One region of the Paenibacillus sp. lzh-N1 genome, then DNA from elsewhere that is predicted to be linked to it. Evidence: predicted binding sites of a transcription regulator. Region 1 holds the regulator's gene; each other region holds the start of a gene.
The links. The regulator Rex, encoded in region 1, represses fermentation and respiration genes when NADH is low (regulators of the CRP and FNR family bind a similar motif). The targets are predictions, from matches to a motif close to TTGTGAAATATTTCACAA.
Positions count from the first base shown of each region.

Region 2: nirB (nitrite reductase large subunit NirB) is a predicted target of Rex. The motif match lies at 1,807-1,824, and genes of this name have one in related genera.
Region 3: C0638_RS09845 (formate/nitrite transporter family protein) is a predicted target of Rex. The motif match lies at 2,364-2,381, and genes of this name have one in related genera.
Region 4: pflB (formate C-acetyltransferase) is a predicted target of Rex. The motif match lies at 1,973-1,990, and genes of this name have one in related genera.

Region 1 is NZ_CP025696.1:4,109,337-4,113,645, forward strand. It holds gene dinG (ATP-dependent DNA helicase DinG) at 1-2,622, shown strand, start outside; gene C0638_RS18635 (redox-sensing transcriptional repressor Rex) at 2,650-3,303, shown strand; gene C0638_RS18640 (amidohydrolase) at 3,290-4,309, shown strand, end outside.
Region 2 is NZ_CP025696.1:997,191-1,001,499, reverse strand. It holds gene C0638_RS04510 (spore germination protein) at 1-1,613, opposite strand, end outside; gene nirB (nitrite reductase large subunit NirB) at 1,931-4,309, shown strand, end outside.
Region 3 is NZ_CP025696.1:2,162,703-2,167,011, forward strand. It holds gene C0638_RS09835 (glutathione peroxidase) at 1-315, shown strand, start outside; gene C0638_RS09840 (FAD-dependent oxidoreductase) at 708-2,069, shown strand; gene C0638_RS09845 (formate/nitrite transporter family protein) at 2,456-3,301, shown strand; gene C0638_RS09850 (molybdopterin-containing oxidoreductase family protein) at 3,658-4,309, shown strand, end outside.
Region 4 is NZ_CP025696.1:3,953,030-3,957,338, forward strand. It holds gene adhE (bifunctional acetaldehyde-CoA/alcohol dehydrogenase) at 1-1,812, shown strand, start outside; gene pflB (formate C-acetyltransferase) at 2,140-4,309, shown strand, end outside.

The sequences.
Region 1 (4,309 bases):
AACGTGGCGTTTGATTTCAATTTTTTGCAAAGCGCTTTGGACCGGTGTGGATATTTACCCTTTAGCGGTAGAATTTTGGATACGATGGATTTTCTGAAAATTATGTTTCCGTCGTTATCTTCTTATCAGTTGGGTTTTGTTTCCTCAGAGTTTGGGCTGGCGCATGACCGCCCTCATCAAGCAGACAGCGACGCGTTGGCTACGGCTGAGGTGTTTTTAAAATGTCTGGGTGAGCTTCAGGCATTACCTCTGATAACGATACAGCGGCTCAGCGATTTGTTCGCAGAGGAAGACAGTGACCTGGGTTGGTTTCTTGACGGCATACGAGAAGAGAAAGAGCTAGACCCTATTCAGGATTTGGAGAAACATCAGTTTTTTCGTCAGCTTGCGCTTAAAGTGGAAGATTGGACCGAACTGGCTACTCCACGAAGAGAAGATGATCCGAATCCACTCTCAGGCGTTTCCTTTGAGGAGTATATGGATGATGTGCGGGACAATTTGCGTTCATCCTTGAGCCAATATGAGGAGCGCGAGGCGCAAACACAAATGATTGAGGGTGTAAATCAAGCCCTGACTCAAGATAAGCATTTGTTGATCGAGGCGGGTACAGGAACAGGGAAGTCCCTAGGCTATTTGCTTCCGTCACTGTACCACAGTGTAAAATATGGGCAGAGGGTCACAGTAAGCACGCATACCATTAATCTGCAGGAGCAATTGCGAGAGCGTGATATTCCGATGCTGACAAAAGTGATTCCGTTCCCGTTCCGGGCTGCCATTTTTAAGGGTCGGGGGCATTATTTGTGTCTGCGTAAGTTTGAACATAAAATAAACAGAAGAGACTTCGCGACACCAAAGGAAGACTTGATTACAGCGGCTCAAATGATTGTCTGGCTGACTCTGACAGAAACCGGTGATGATGAGGAACTAAACCTGAGCAACCGTGGAGGGGATTTCTGGGAAACAGTAGCTAGTGATTCCGAGTCCTGTCTTGGTCGTTCTTGCCCATGGTTCCGCAAATGCTACTATCATCGTGCACGTCATGAAGCAGGAACAGCGGATGTGGTTATAACGAATCACTCCAAGCTGTTCACCGACGTCAAAGCAAGTCACCAGCTATTGCCCAGCTATGAACATCTGGTCATTGATGAAGCACATCATCTAGAGGAAGTAGCCGGTAAGCACCTGGGCATGCATATGAAATATTTCACACTCGTGCATACGCTGACTCGATTGTTCAAGGACAGTAAGAACGGACAATTGCCTTCGTTACGTCAGCAGTTGGCAAAGTCGGGGCATGAGAAGTCGACGGAATGGGCCTCGACCATTGATCAGCTGTACCCACTCGTGTTAGAGGTTAAGGAAACTTGGGACCTGCTAAGCGATAAGTTGTTTGGTATGTTGCCAGAGCGGTCTGATGCCACACCGGGTGAAACGGGGCAATTTTCTTCGCGTCTCAAACCGTCGGCCAAGCCTGCAAAGTGGGATCATGCGGCGGCGTTGGAAAATCAGCTTTATGTAACGTTGAGTGAAATTTTGCGCAAGGGCGACAAGCTGATGCTGGATGTCAAGGAAGAACACGACGATTATGCGGCGGATAGTCTCATTACAGATATCACGGGTCTGCTTAAGGATTTGGCGGGGATTAGGGAAAATTTGCGCTTCTTTATACGACTCGATGATGAAACAACCGTATATTGGCTCGAAGCGAGTGGGCAATTCCGTAGTAAATCATTGCAATTTTATGCAGTGCCCGTCGATGTGAGCCGCCAGTTGAAAGAAATGTTTTTTGACAAAAAAAGAAGTATTATTCTGACATCTGCTACTTTATCGGTAGATAAGTCGTTTCAGTACATGACCGATCAACTCGGCTTGCAGGAGGCAGCGGATCAAGGACGATTAATGACGTCACAGCTCCCATCACCTTTTAATTACAGGGATCAGGTGTTGCTGGTCATTCCGCGAGACTTTCCGAGTGTGAAGGGCAGTGTAGGGGATGCACATTTTGTAGAGATGCTCGTTAGCTCTCTAGGAGCGACTGCCCAGGCGACGCGGGGGAGAATGCTTGTTCTGTTTACTTCCTATCGGATGCTCCGGCAAGTGTATGAGCCACTCAAAGAGGCGTTAGCATCCAGCGATATTACCGTGTTAGGACAAGGTGTAGACAGTGGGAGCCGCAGCAAGCTAACCCGTCGTTTTCAGGAAGCCAAGGCTTCTGTATTGCTGGGAACCAGCAGCTTCTGGGAAGGCGTTGATATTCCAGGGAAGGCTTTGACTTGTCTGGCCATCGTTCGCTTGCCGTTTCAACCGCCCAATCACCCGTTACTGGAGGCAAAAAGCGAGCTGCTGCAGCAGCAGAAGAAGAATCCATTTATGAAGCTGTCTGTACCACAAGCAGTTATTCGCTTCAAACAGGGATTTGGACGATTGGTACGTACAGCGAGCGACCACGGAGTCGTTATCGTTTACGATACGCGTGTGATCGAATCCTATTATGGAAAGCACTTTTTGTACTCGTTACCGGGACCAAAAATGGAGCATATGCCATCGGAGCAAATGGTGCCCCGCATCGCCGAATGGCTCCAATCCGCCCCGGAGACAGAGGCACAACGGACGGACACCTAAAGTCCGTTACAATTAGGGGGAGCAAGTATGAAATCAGATAAAATTTCAGAGGCTGTCGTACGGAGATTACCCGTATATTTACGTTATCTGAATGCACTGCACAAACGGGAGGTGGCTACGGTCTCTTCTCAAGAGCTGGGACAGAGGTTAGATTTAAATCCAGCCCAAATTCGTAAAGATCTTGCCTATTTTGGCGATTTTGGTCGGAAGGGTATCGGTTACGATGTTTCTTATCTAATTGAGAAAATACGCCATATCCTGAAAATCGACCAGCAAATTAATGTGGTATTGGTCGGAGCGGGTAATCTGGGTCAAGCCCTATCAAACTATAACGCTTATTTAAAAGACAATATGAAGATTGTGGCGGTATTTGATGCGTTCCCGGATAAGGTTGGGACCAGAATCAATACCTTAGTCGTTCAGCCGATGGATGAATTGGAAACGACTGTAAAAGAAAAAAATATTCGAATCGGGATTATTACTGTACCTGATTTTGAGGCACAACACGTAGCTGATAGGCTCATTGAGAGTGGAATTGGAGCGATTTTAAACTTTGCACCTATCATTCTCAAGGCACCGGCTAACATTCGGATACATGCCACAGACTTTACAACTGATTTGCTTAGCCTCGCTTATTACCTGGAGGACGGAAAGGAAGAAGCACAATATGACAGTGAATAAATGGATGATTAAAAACGGTTCTTTTGCCGTGAATGGACCTGAAGCTGGGGTAATCCATGGTTTTATGATTGTGGAGGATAGCCGTATTACTTACATTGGCGAGACTCTGCCTCCGGGTGAGGAAGAGACGGAAGCAATCGACGGTAACGGGTTATTGTTTTTGCCTGGTCTGATTAATACTCATGGTCATGCGGCGATGTCTCTGCTGCGAGGGTATGGAGATGACTTGGCACTTCAAGTCTGGCTTCAGGAAAAAATGTGGCCTATGGAAGCCAAGTTTACATCTACGGATGTGTATTGGGGAACATCCTTGTCAGTGCTGGAAATGCTGAAAGGTGGAACCACAACTTTCCTGGATATGTACGATCATATGGATGAGGTGGCACGTGTAGCTGAAGAGTCGGGCATCCGTGCAAGTTTGATGCGTGGAGCCATTGGACTCTGTTCAGAAGAAGAACAGCGGATCAAGCTGGCTGAGGCCGTGACTTTTGCCCGTAACTGGCATGGAAAAGCAGACGGACGTATCACAACGATGATGTCTCCGCATGCCCCATACACATGCCCGCCAGCGTTTATTGAGAAATTTGTTCAAGCAGCACATGATCTCGATTTACCATTGCATACGCACATGTCCGAGACGATCGCCGAAGTTGAGCAAAACGTACGCGACTACGGTTTGCGTCCAGTTGCACACTTAGATAAGCTTGGCTTTTTCTCCCGCCCTTCACTTGTTGCCCACGGCGTACACTTGAACGACGAAGAGATAGCTTTATTAGCGGAACGAGGTGTGGCGGTTTCACATAATCCAGGCAGCAACTTGAAGCTGGCAAGTGGTGTAGCTAGAGTGCCTGAATTGCTGCGTGCAGGAGTTACTGTTTCTCTTGGAACAGACGGTCCTGCCAGCAATAATAACCTGGATATGTTCGAGGAAATGCGTCTGGCGGCACTCATTCACAAGGGAGTATCTGGCGACCCAACAGCAGTTCCTGCAAATGAAGCACTGCGT
Region 2 (4,309 bases), 2.5 Mb from region 1:
TACAGATCCTTCCAATCGCTTAGGCGCATGGGAGAGAAGGGAGTTACATAGGGTACACCAAAGCTGTTCAACTTCGTCAGATGGATACAAATTAGCAGAAAGAACAATATGGTTCCAAACATGCCCAGCATTGCTGCAAAGAACATTCCGACAAAACGCAAAAGGCGAAGGGTAATGCCCGCACTATATGTTGGTATCGAAAACGATGAAATGGCAGTAACTGCAACTACAATCACAAGGAAGGGGCTAACGATGCCCGCATTGACAGCAGCATCACCGATGACCAAGCCTCCCACAATGCCCATCGCAGGGCCAATGGGTTTGGGCAGGCGAATGCCAGCCTCCCGTAAAATTTCGATAGAGGTTTCCAAAATCAGGACCTCTATGACCGATGGGAAAGGGACGCCTTGACGGGTTCCGATAATGCTAATGACCAGCTTGGTTGGAATTAAACCGGGATGAAACGATATAAAAGAGATGTACAAAGCGGGCCCCATAAGCGCTATAAACGCCCCGCTAAACCGCAGCAAACGTAAAAGTGTTCCTGGAATCCACCGCTCATAATAGTCCTCGGGAGATTGAAGCAGCATACTGAAGGTCACCGGGACAATAAGTGCAAAGGGAGTACCATCTAGTAAGATCGCTATTCTTCCCTCCAACAAAGCATTAATAACACGGTCAGGACGCTCTGTATTATGAGCCTGTTGGAACGGACTTAAATAATTGTCTTCGATGAGTTGTTCCACATACCCGGATTCAGGTAAAAAATCCATGTCTATTTTTGATATTCTGCGGCTTACTTCTTCAAGAAGGTCCGGATTCACAATATCCTTTATATACGCGATAACAAGATCTTTTTTGATTCTGCTGCCCACTTGGAATTTCTTCATTTCCAGACTTTTATTTAAACCCTGGCGTCGAAGCATCGAAGTGTTTTCACTCAATACTTCCGTAAAACCGATTCTGGGACCCCGAAGCAATGCTTCAGAGGTTGGTTCATTGACGGAGCGAATAGCGCCATTAGGAGGGCCCACCAGTAGCGCTTCCTTCATTCCTTCAATTAATAGGGCGGTATGACCTAAAAGGATGAACTCGTACAGTTCCTCCATACGGGTAACTTCACTAATTTGCGTAAGTGGCATCAGGCTTTCTTTTATAAAAGAATTACTTATACCTTCCGGTTGTTCCTGCTGATCCTGACCCTGCTGCTGGCCTTCAAACATCAAGACCTCCAATACCTGCTTGCTCATAAGCTTTTCATCCTGCATACCTTCTATGAAGACTAACACGGACCGAACATGAAATTTCTTCACCACAAACTCACGAAAATGCACATCACTATTTTCGCCAATAGCTTCACGAATTGCCTGTAAGTCGGAATCATAATTTCCTGTAATTTTAGAGCTCGGTTCATGCTGCTGATCCATGTGCCCTTCGTTATGTTTATTAGAGAGCGGATGACTGGAAGAGTGTTTGGATTTGGCTCCCTTACTGCCGACAAACGAATAAATCGAGGTGTTTATATAATAAATTCCTAAAGGAATAATCAACGCGAGGCCAGCTTGAAAGAGTGTACTCCAGCTAGGAAGATAAGAAATGATTTTAGACCACATGCTGATTACCTCCAAACAATTCAATTCGTTTTCCCATAAGATACAAGTTGTTCATAAAGTATTCCTTATAACGGTTGTATTTACGCATGAATTGGAAAGATTCTTTCGATGACACTGCTATGATTTCCGGTCCTTACCTTAATCCCTTGAAATAGAATAGGGAAATCCCTAAATATTCATAATTTTAACTACATTGTGATCGAAATCACATATAGACCTATCTGCTGTATTAGAATAGAAGCATAAACAATATTCATTAGAAACGTAGAGATGTCGTCGGATAGGAAGTAGCGTCGAATGAATGGAGGAACCGGTATATGATAAACAGTAAAAAGAAGCTTGTGGTTATAGGGAACGGGATGGCTGGTATCAATACGGTCGAACAAATTTTAAAATTAACAGATAAATATGAAATTACAGTCCTGGGAAGTGAGCCGCATCCGAACTATAACAGGATCATGCTCTCTTATGTGTTGGAAGGTAGTAAAACAATAGATGATATCATACTGAACGATTTGCAATGGTATGCGGATCAAGGGATTACTTTATATACAGGAAAAATGGTTAAAAGCATCGACGGTGAGCACAAGAAGATTCACACCGAAGACGGACTGGAAATTGATTACGATGTGGCTTTGGTGGCTACTGGTTCACAATCGTTTATTCTGCCTATTCCGGGTAAAGAATTACCGGGAGTTATTGGTTTCCGAGATATCGCCGATTGCTCGGCAATGCTGGAAGCAGCGAAGACCTATAAAAAAGCCGCTGTCATTGGCGGAGGTCTATTGGGGCTGGAGGCAGCTAAAGGCCTGGTCAACCTCGGGATGGATGTTACGGTCGTTCATCTAATGGAAGATTTGATGGAACGTCAGTTAGACCGGGAAGCCTCTGCGATGTTGAAAGCAGAACTGGAACGTCAGGGAATCAAGTTTGCTATGCAAATGCAAACTGCGGAAGTGTACGGTCAAGATCGGGTACAAGGACTGCGCTTCTCGGATGGAAGCGAGCTGGAAGCAGATTTGGTTGTAATGGCCGTCGGGATTAAACCTAATATCCAGGTAGCTAAAGAAAGTGGTATGGAAACGAACCGCGGGATTGTGGTCGATGATTTCATGAGAACCTCCATGCCGGATGTATACGCTGTAGGGGAATGTGTTGAGCACCGTGGAATCTGCTACGGTCTGGTAGCTCCGCTGTTTGAACAGGGAAGTGTGATTGCCAAGCATTTGGCAGGCGTGGATACTGAAGGCTATGCAGGATCGGTAGTTTCCACCAAGCTTAAAATTTCAGGGGTAGATGTTTTCTCAGCTGGCGAATTCATAACCCAACCTGAACATACGGCGATTGTAGCGAAGGATGAGTGGAAGCGAACATACAAAAAGGTACTGCTTCGTGATAATAAAATTGTTGGTACTGTACTGTTTGGCGATGTGAGTGAATCTGCTAGTCTGCAAAAATATGTGCGTCAGCAAACGGAAATGACAGATGAGATCTATGGACAGATCATGGGTACTGGATGCGGCAATCACGGGGCGAAGACGTCATCCGTTGAAACGATGGCGGACGATGAAATTGTCTGCGGTTGTAACGGTGTGACTAAAAAGGCAATTGTGGAAGCAATCAATGAAAATGGATTGACCACAGTCGATGAAATTAAAGCATGTACCGGAGCAACGCGCTCCTGTGGAGGATGTAAGCCGGTCGTTGAGCAAATTTTGCAATATGTTCTTGGAGACAGCTTCAAAACATCAGCTAAGCAGGGAATATGTGGCTGTACAACATTGAGTCGGGACGAAATTGTGGAAGCGATCAAAACCAAAGGGCTGACCACTACGCGTGAAGTGATGAATGTACTCGGCTGGCATAATGATGAAGGATGCTCCAAATGCCGTCCGGCGCTGAATTATTACTTGGGTATGATTAACCCTGATACCTATGAAAATGAGGGAGATTCCCGGTTTGTAAATGAGCGATTGCACGCGAACATTCAAAAGGATGGAACGTTTACAGTGGTGCCAAGAATGTACGGCGGGGTAACGACTCCAGAAGATTTGAAGAAGATAGCTGATGTATCGCTTAAATATAACGTTAAGGTCGTTAAAGTAACCGGGGGACAACGGCTGGATTTGATTGGTGTACGTAAAGAGGATCTGCCTAAAGTGTGGGAAGAACTTGATATGCCTTCGGGATATGCGTACGCGAAGTCACTTCGTACGGTGAAAACCTGTGTTGGATCGCAATTTTGTCGTTTTGGTACACAGGACTCGATGGGAATGGGAGAAGTACTGGAACGGAAATTCGAACGATTGGATTTCCCGGCAAAATTCAAACTAGCGGTTAATGGATGTCCACGCAACTGTGCGGAATCATGTACGAAGGATATCGGAATCGTAGGCAACGATGGGGGCTGGGAGATCTTTATTGGTGGAAACGGTGGTATTAAAGCACGGTTGGCTGATTCACTCTGTAAAGTAAAAACCGACGCTGAACTGATTGATATTGTAGGAGCCGTGATGCAATTCTACCGGGAAACAGGGCAATACCTGGAACGTACTTCCGAGTGGGTGGAACGGATCGGTCTGGAAGAGATTCAGAAGGCTGTCGTTAACGATACAGCTAATCGACAAGCTTTAGTAGAACGCGTTGAATTTGCATTACAACAGGTCGAAGACCCATGGAAAAAAATCATCCATGAT
Region 3 (4,309 bases), 1.9 Mb from region 1:
GGACTCGTTGTTTTAGGCTTCCCTTGCAACCAATTTGGCGGTCAGGAGCCGGGCAGCAGCGAGGAAGCGGCTGAATTTTGTCAATTGAATTACGGGGTTAATTTCCCGGTATTCGCCAAAGTGGATGTGAACGGACCGGATACAGCAGCTCTGTTTGAATATTTGAAGAAGCAGCAGCCTGGAGAACAGGAAGATGGTACAATTCAGTGGAATTTTACTAAATTCATTGTGAATCGTGAAGGTGTGCCTGTGGGGCGTTTTGAGCCTAAGGAGTCACCGGAAGCGATGAAAGCTGCCATTGAGCAGTTGTTATAATAGCTACGTGTAATTCCAAAGTATATGTATAAACAAGGTCTGATTTCTGCCTGTCTCAGGGGAAACAGACCTTTTTTTATTCTCTAAATGAGCATATACCTAAGAATTGACGCATCGTGTGGAAAGTCTGTTCCAAGGGCATAATCAGGGGGTAGACAGGGAAAACTGAATGGAGCAAAAAAAGATTTCAGCAAACGGCTGATCTCAGACATCCTTACCTTTTTAAATGTGGACAAACTGTGAATATCATAAAAAGCTATTGTAATGTGAAAAATATCACACTATAATAAGTGCATGAAGTGAAATAAATCACAAGAAGTAACGAGTTGCCTAAGTGAAAGTATTCACAATTATTATACATTTTATGCCCACACACCAAGGAGGAATTCAACATGAAAGTAGCAGTTATCGGATGTACACACGCAGGTACAGCAGCCATAGTCAACACAGCTAAATGTTATCCAGATGCCGAAATTACGGTTTATGAGCGTAATGACAATATTTCATTTTTATCTTGTGGTATTGCACTGTACGTAGGTGGTGTCGTCAAAGATCCGCACGGATTGTTTTATTCGTCCCCAGATCAACTGGCTGATATGGGTGTAGTGACCAAGATGCTTCATGAGGTAACGAGTGTGGATACAGCCGGCAAAACGCTGCATGCACGTAATCTCCAAACAGGTGAGGAATTTACGGACACATTTGATAAATTGATTGTGACTACTGGATCGTGGCCAATTATTCCGAAGCTGGAAGGCATTGAACTTGATCATATTTTGCTCTGCAAGAACTATAATCATTCGAATGAAATCATTGAGAAAGCCCAGCACGTACAGAACATTACAGTCGTCGGAGCTGGATACATTGGTGTTGAACTGGTAGAAGCTTTTCAAATGAACGGTAAGAACGTAACGCTGATCGACAGTGCTGATCGTATATTGAATAAGTATTTAGACCATGAGTTTACAGACCGGATTGAGAATTCCCTGAGAGAACATGGCATTAAGCTGGTACTTGGCGAGACAGTAAGTCGTTTTGAGGGGACTAACGGTAAAGTAAGTAAGGTCGTGACCTCTAAAGGAGAGTATGAAACAGAGCTTGTTATACTCTGTATCGGTTTCCGACCTCAAACGGATCTGCTCAAAGGTCAGGTAGATATGTTGCCTAACGGTGCGATCATTGTGGACAATTATATGCAAAGTAGCTGCCCGGATGTGTTTGCAGCAGGCGACAGTTGTGCAATTCGTTATAATCCGACTGGCAAAACAGCTTATATCCCATTGGCGACGAATGCGGTTCGAATGGGGACGCTGGTGGCACGCAATCTGGTACAGCCGACCATTGCCTACATGGGAACACAAGGAACCTCGGGTATCAAAATTTACGAAGATAATATTGCGGGAACAGGAATGACAGAAGCCGCAGCAACCGACGAGGGGATGACTGTAGAAGCTGTAACCATTGAGGACAGCTATCGTCCTGAGTTTATGCCAACCTCTGAAAAGGTATTGCTGAAGGTTGTATATGAGCAGGAGACACGGAGAATTGTTGGGGCGCAAATTATGTCGAAGGTCGATTTGACGCAATCCATTAACACGCTGTCTGTAGCCATTCAAAATCATATGACCATTGACCAGTTGGCTTTTGTCGATTTCTTCTTCCAGCCGCACTATAACAAGCCTTGGAATTTCCTAAACGCGGCAGGTTTGCAAGCATTGCCTACAATATCCGAACGGAACCCAGTTACTGTATAATTCGATTTGTCTGTGACATTGTTCATAAGTTTGTCAACAATCTGAAGCGTACGGATGAATCCTTATAGTACAATATAGAGAGCATAAGGATTAGGGGGAGACTTTATAATGGATTTGTTTTATATCCTTTTTCTTGTAGTTGTTGCAGCCGTCGGTCTGGGCGGAGTTCTTTGGTTCTTGAGAGCTGTTGAAAAGGAAGAATACAATTAAATGTAAAGCGCGTAGTAGCGCAGTAGATGTAATAAAATAGAAAAACAGTCCTTTATCCAAGGGCTGTTTTTTTTACACTTTAGAAAGTGATTTTTTTCACAAACAAAATCACTGATTTTAAATAAAATATAAAAGAAGAATATTTTGTTTAAAAGATATTAAAGGAGCGGGGGCAGATGGCAAGCTATAAACCGGGGCAAATTGCCGAAAAGACGGTGGAAACAGGAGTGGCCAAGGCGAACAACCCGTGGACTGTGGCGGTAGTATTGGGATTTTTGGCAGGTGCATTTATTGCACTCGGGTTTTTGCTGGATATACGCGTTATTGCAAGTGCACCTAAAGAATGGGGAAGCATTGCTACCTTTATTGGAGCTGCGGTGTTCCCTGTAGGTCTGGTGTTAGTTTTGATCGCTGGTGGGGAATTGCTGACCGGCAATATGATGGCAGTGCCTTTGGCGAGATGGGCAGGACGAATTAAGACAGGAGCCATGCTTCGTAATTTGGCGATTATTACGCTCAGTAATTTTGCAGGTGCATTATTTGTTGCATTTTTCTTCGGGCATGTTCTGGGCTTGACCGAAACGGGTCCTTACCTGGATAAAGTGGTGGATATGGCAGGGCATAAGCTGCATGAAAGCTTTTTGCAGTCTTTTATATCAGGTATAGGATGTAACTGGCTCGTAGCACTGGCTGTATGGATGGCTTATAGCACAGACTCCATCGGCGGCAAAATTATGGGAATTTGGTTCCCGACCATGGCCTTTGTTGCTATTGGATTTCAGCACGTTGTAGCCAATATGTTTCTCATTCCGGCGGCTATTTTTGCAGGTCATTTTTCGTGGGCAGAGTATGTTATGAATTTCATTCCGGTCTGGTTGGGGAATTTGGTAGGAGGCAGTCTGTTTGTGGCTGGAGCCTACTGGCTGGCCTATCTGAAAAAAACTCAAACCAACACACATTCCGTGAATGAATCTCAAATTACTCCTTCCGTTGCATCCAATCCGTTGAGTGATCATGCATAATCACGTTACTTTATGAAGCAATGAACAAAGCAAATCCGCCATGACAGGCCCGGGGGAACGAAACCTGTCATGGCGGATTTTTTTGGGAGTGGTCCATGATTTGGCATGGAGGATGAGTGTGCTCTCGTCCATAATGCCTTGATCTCTTTTACCCTGGGTATGTAATGATGAAACAGAATGATAAAAAAATAATTATGATTTTTAAAATCCGTTTTGCTCTATACAGCAGGCGGATTTTTATATATTTTGGAGAGATGCTGTGTGGTAAAATCCTTCTCTTGCCATAGGCCAAAGCTGTAGATATGATAAGAACAGTGTAATTTTTGGAAACGGTAACGGAAAGGAGCATTAACACCATGGATCACCGCAATAGTGCGCCTCTTGAGGCCACACTTCAACACAACTTACACGGAGGACAGCGGATGACGGAGCAGCAGAACGGTATTTTTCCGGCCGTATGCCCGTTGGATTGCCCGGATACGTGTGGGCTCCTGCTTCACAAGGAAAATGGAAAGATAGTCAAGGTGACTGGTAATCCGGATCATCCCATTACCAAAGGGGCTATATGCAACAAAGTCCGGAATATGACCGAGCGAGTATATGATCCGGATCGGGTGCTTTATCCGTTGAAGCGTGTAGGCGCCAAAGGGGAAGGGAAGTTTGAACGAATTAGCTGGGAAGAGGCGGTCGATACCATTACAGGTCGGTTCAAGGAGCTGATACGTACGGATGGACCGGAATCCATTCTCCCCTACAGCTTTTATGGCAATATGGGTGTATTGAGTGTGGATGGAATGGATCGTCGCTTTTTCAATGCGCTGGGTTCAAGCCAACTGGATCAGACGATTTGCAGTGTGGCTGGGAATGAAGGCTGGGCATCCGTTATGGGATTTAAGGGCGGCACAAGCCCGGAGGACACAGAGGATGCAGAGCTCATTATTGTATGGGGCGGAAACGTCATCAGCACCAACATGCATCAGGTCGTATTGGCTGAGAAAGCACGTAAAA
Region 4 (4,309 bases), 160 kb from region 1:
TTCGAGCAAGTGAAGAAATTGATGATTGCTAATGGTTGCTACTTTGTAAATAAAGAAGAAGCAGCTAAGCTCACTCAAGGGGCTATGAATGTAGAAAAATGTGCAGTGAACCCGGCCATCGTCGGCCAGTCTGCTGTAAAAATAGCTGAAATGAGCGGCATTACAGTACCGGCAGGAACAAAAATTTTGGTCGCTGAAATTGAAGGAGTAGGAACCAAATTCCCATTATCTGCGGAAAAATTGAGTCCGGTATTGGCTTGCTACAAAGTGAAAAATGCAGAGCAAGGTATCCAACGTGCTGCTGAAGTTGTAGAGTTCGGCGGTATGGGTCACTCGTCAGCTATCCATTCGCAAGATGAGGACGTTATCGCTCGCTTTGCAAACCGTTTGCAAACAGGTCGTATCATTGTAAATGCACCTTCCACACATGGTGCAATCGGTGATATTTACAACACCAACCTTCCTTCGTTGACACTTGGTTGCGGTTCGTACGGTCGTAACTCGACTTCGTCGAACGTATCTGCAGTTAACTTGATTAATGTGAAAAGGGTGGCGAAACGGACGGTGAATATGCAATGGTTCAAAGTACCTTCCAAAATTTATTTTGAGAAAAATTCGACACAGTATCTTGCTAAAATGCCTGATATCACACGTGTAGCCATTATCACTGACCCTATGATGGTGAAACTCGGATATGTGGACCGCGTCATTCATTATTTGCACCAGCGCCAAACACCAGTTGCGATTGAAGTGTTCTCTGAAGTTGAGCCAGATCCATCGACAGTTACGGTAGAACGTGGTACTGAAATGATGAGACGTTTCCAACCGGATTGCATCATCGCACTCGGCGGCGGTTCGCCAATGGATGCTGCTAAAGGCATGTGGATGTTCTATGAATATCCGGATACTGATTTCAATAACTTGAAGCAAAAATTCATGGATATTCGTAAACGGATTTACAAGTACCCACGTCTGGGTCAAAAAGCACAATTTGTAGCTATCCCTACAACCTCGGGTACAGGTTCGGAAGTCACATCGTTTGCAGTAATTACAGACAAAAACCTGGGCAACACGAAGTATCCGCTGGCTGACTATGAGTTGACTCCTGATGTGGCAATTATTGACCCTGTGTTTGTATATTCGCTGCCTAAAACAGCTGTAGCCGATACAGGTATGGACGTTCTGACACATGCTATCGAGGCTTACGTGTCTGTAATGGCCAATGATTACACAGATGGTCTGGCAATTAAAGCCATTCAACTGGTATTCCAATACCTGGAGCAATCGGCTCTGATCGGCGACAAGTTGGCTCGCGAAAAAATGCATAATGCTTCTACACTTGCAGGTATGGCGTTTGCTAATGCATTCTTGGGTATTAACCACAGTCTTGCACATAAATGGGGCGGACAATACCATACGGCGCATGGCCGCACGAATGCTATCTTGCTGCCGCACGTTATTCGCTATAATGCGAAAAAACCGACAAAATTTGCTTCGTTCCCTAAATATTCGCACTTTGTTGCGGATGAGCGTTATGCAGAAATTGCACGCATACTGGGACTGCCTGCACGTACCACTGAAGAAGGGGTTAACAGCTTAATTGACGCGATCCGTAAGTTGAACAAAACACTCGGTATCGAGGAATCGTTCCAACAACTCGGATTCGATCCAAAAGACTTTGAATCACGTGTAGATTATCTGGCTGACCGCGCTTTTGAGGATCAATGTACAACTGCAAATCCAAAGCTGCCGCTGGTTACTGAATTGGCTGATGTATACCGCAATGCCTTCTACGGACGCTTTGATCAATAATATAATAGTATGAAGAGGCTTGTAACAAAGCATTTTCCTATACAATACCAATGCAGGCTCTCTATATAGAGGGCCTCTTGGTTTGGGAAGGGAGGTGAGCGGCGAGGCTGAAGGTATAGGCGTGAAGCTAGGGAAAATAAAGTGATATAAATCACTCATATTGTGATTTATGTCACATACTACACTCTATCATTATTCTACAATAAGAGTGTAAGAAAGGTCCCGACACTGAGCGTAAGGCATCGGTGAAAAGGCCGGGCTCAAGAAATAGTTTAAACGTGAAAAAAATCACAAGTCCGGAAGACCAAACAATTTGGAGGGATTTACATGTCGGTGATTGAGAGAGAATTACAAGAGCAACAATCTGGCTGGAGAGGTTTTAAAAAAGGAAAATGGACTAGAGAAGTTAACGTCAACGATTTTATTGAAACCAATATCTCACCTTATGTTGGCAATGAAGAATTTTTGGTTGGTCCTACCGCCAATACAACTGCATTGTGGGAAATTGTATCTGATCTTACTAAAAAAGAGTTGGCAAACGGCGGCGTGCTTGATGTAGACGTAAATACGCCATCCACCATTATTTCACATAAACCGGGCTATTTGGACCGGGACAAAGAACAAATTGTCGGTGTACAAACAGATGCTCCATTCAAACGTTCTTTGCAGCCGTTTGGTGGAATTCGGATGATGATCGACGCTTGCAAAGCCTATGGTTTTGAAGTGCCACAAAGCATTGTTGACATTTTCACTCATATTCGTAAAACGCACAACCAAGGTGTATTTGACGCTTATACAGATGAAATGAGAGCAGCTCGTAAAGCTGGTATCATTACTGGTTTGCCAGATGCATACGGTCGTGGTCGTATAATCGGTGACTATCGTCGCGTAGCTCTGTATGGTGCAGACTTCTTGATCCAAGATAAAAAACTTCAATTGAAAAGCCTTGAAGTTGATTCCATGGAAGAAGACGTAATCCGTCTACGTGAAGAAATTTCTGAACAAATTCGTGCCTTGAATGAATTGAAACAAATGGCTGCTGAGCACGGTTTTGATATTTCTAAACCAGCTAACAATGCAAAAGAAGCTTTCCAATGGGTATATTTTGGATATCTCGCAGCGATTAAAGAACAAAATGGTGCAGCAATGTCCTTGGGACGTGTATCTTCATTCCTTGATATCTATACTCAACGTGATCTTGAGGAAGGTACGATGAACGAAGAACAAGCTCAGGAACTGGTCGATCATTTTGTTATGAAACTGCGTATTGTTAAGTTCCTGCGTACACCTGACTACAACGAACTGTTCAGTGGTGACCCAACTTGGGTAACAGAATCCATTGGTGGTATGTCTGTCACTGGAGAAACTCGTGTTACCAAAAACAGCTTCCGCTTCTTGCACACACTGTACAACTTAGGACCTGCTCCAGAGCCTAACTTGACTGTACTGTGGTCAGAAAAACTGCCTGAGGGCTTTAAAAAATATTGTGCAAAAGTTTCTATTGAAACTAGCTCCATTCAATATGAAAATGACGATTTGATGCGTCCAATCTACGGCGATGATTATGGTATTGCTTGTTGTGTATCCGCCATGAGAATTGGTAAACAAATGCAATTCTTTGGTGCTCGTGCCAACTTGGCAAAAGCTCTGCTGTATGCCATTAACGGTGGTAAGGATGAAAAATCCGGCGTTCAAGTAGGACCTGAGTTCCCAGCCATTACAAGCGAAGTGCTGGATTACGAAGAAGTGTTGAGCCGTTTCAAACCTATGATGGAATGGCTGGCAAAACTGTACATGAACACTTTGAATGTTATTCACTATATGCATGATAAATATAGCTACGAACGCATTGAAATGGCGTTGCATGACCGTGATATTCTTCGTACCATGGCTTGTGGTATTGCGGGTCTGTCAGTTGCTACCGACTCCTTGAGCGCCATTAAATATGCAAAAGTTAAACCAATTCGTAACGAAAAAGGAATTGCTGTTGACTTTGAAATCGAAGGCGAATACCCTTGCTACGGTAACAACGATGACCGCGTAGATACTATCGCTGTAGAACTGGTAGAAAGCTTCATGAGCATGATCCGCAAACATAAAGCTTATCGTAATGCGGTTCCTACTCAATCAGTACTGACTATTACTTCCAACGTGGTATATGGTAAGAAAACAGGTACAACACCTGATGGACGTAAAGCAGGCGAACCGTTCGCACCAGGTGCAAACCCGATGCATGGTCGTGATAAAAAAGGTGCTCTGGCCTCTCTGAGTTCCGTAGCCAAATTGCCTTATGAACACAGCTTAGATGGTATTTCGAATACCTTCTCTATCGTGCCTAAAGCACTGGGTAAAGAAGAAGAAACACGCAAAACAAACCTTGTTTCGATGATGGATGGCTACTTTGGAAGCCACGCTCATCATCTGAACGTCAATGTGTTTGCTCGTGAACAACTATTGGATGCAATGGAACACCCAGAAAACTATCCACAACTTACGA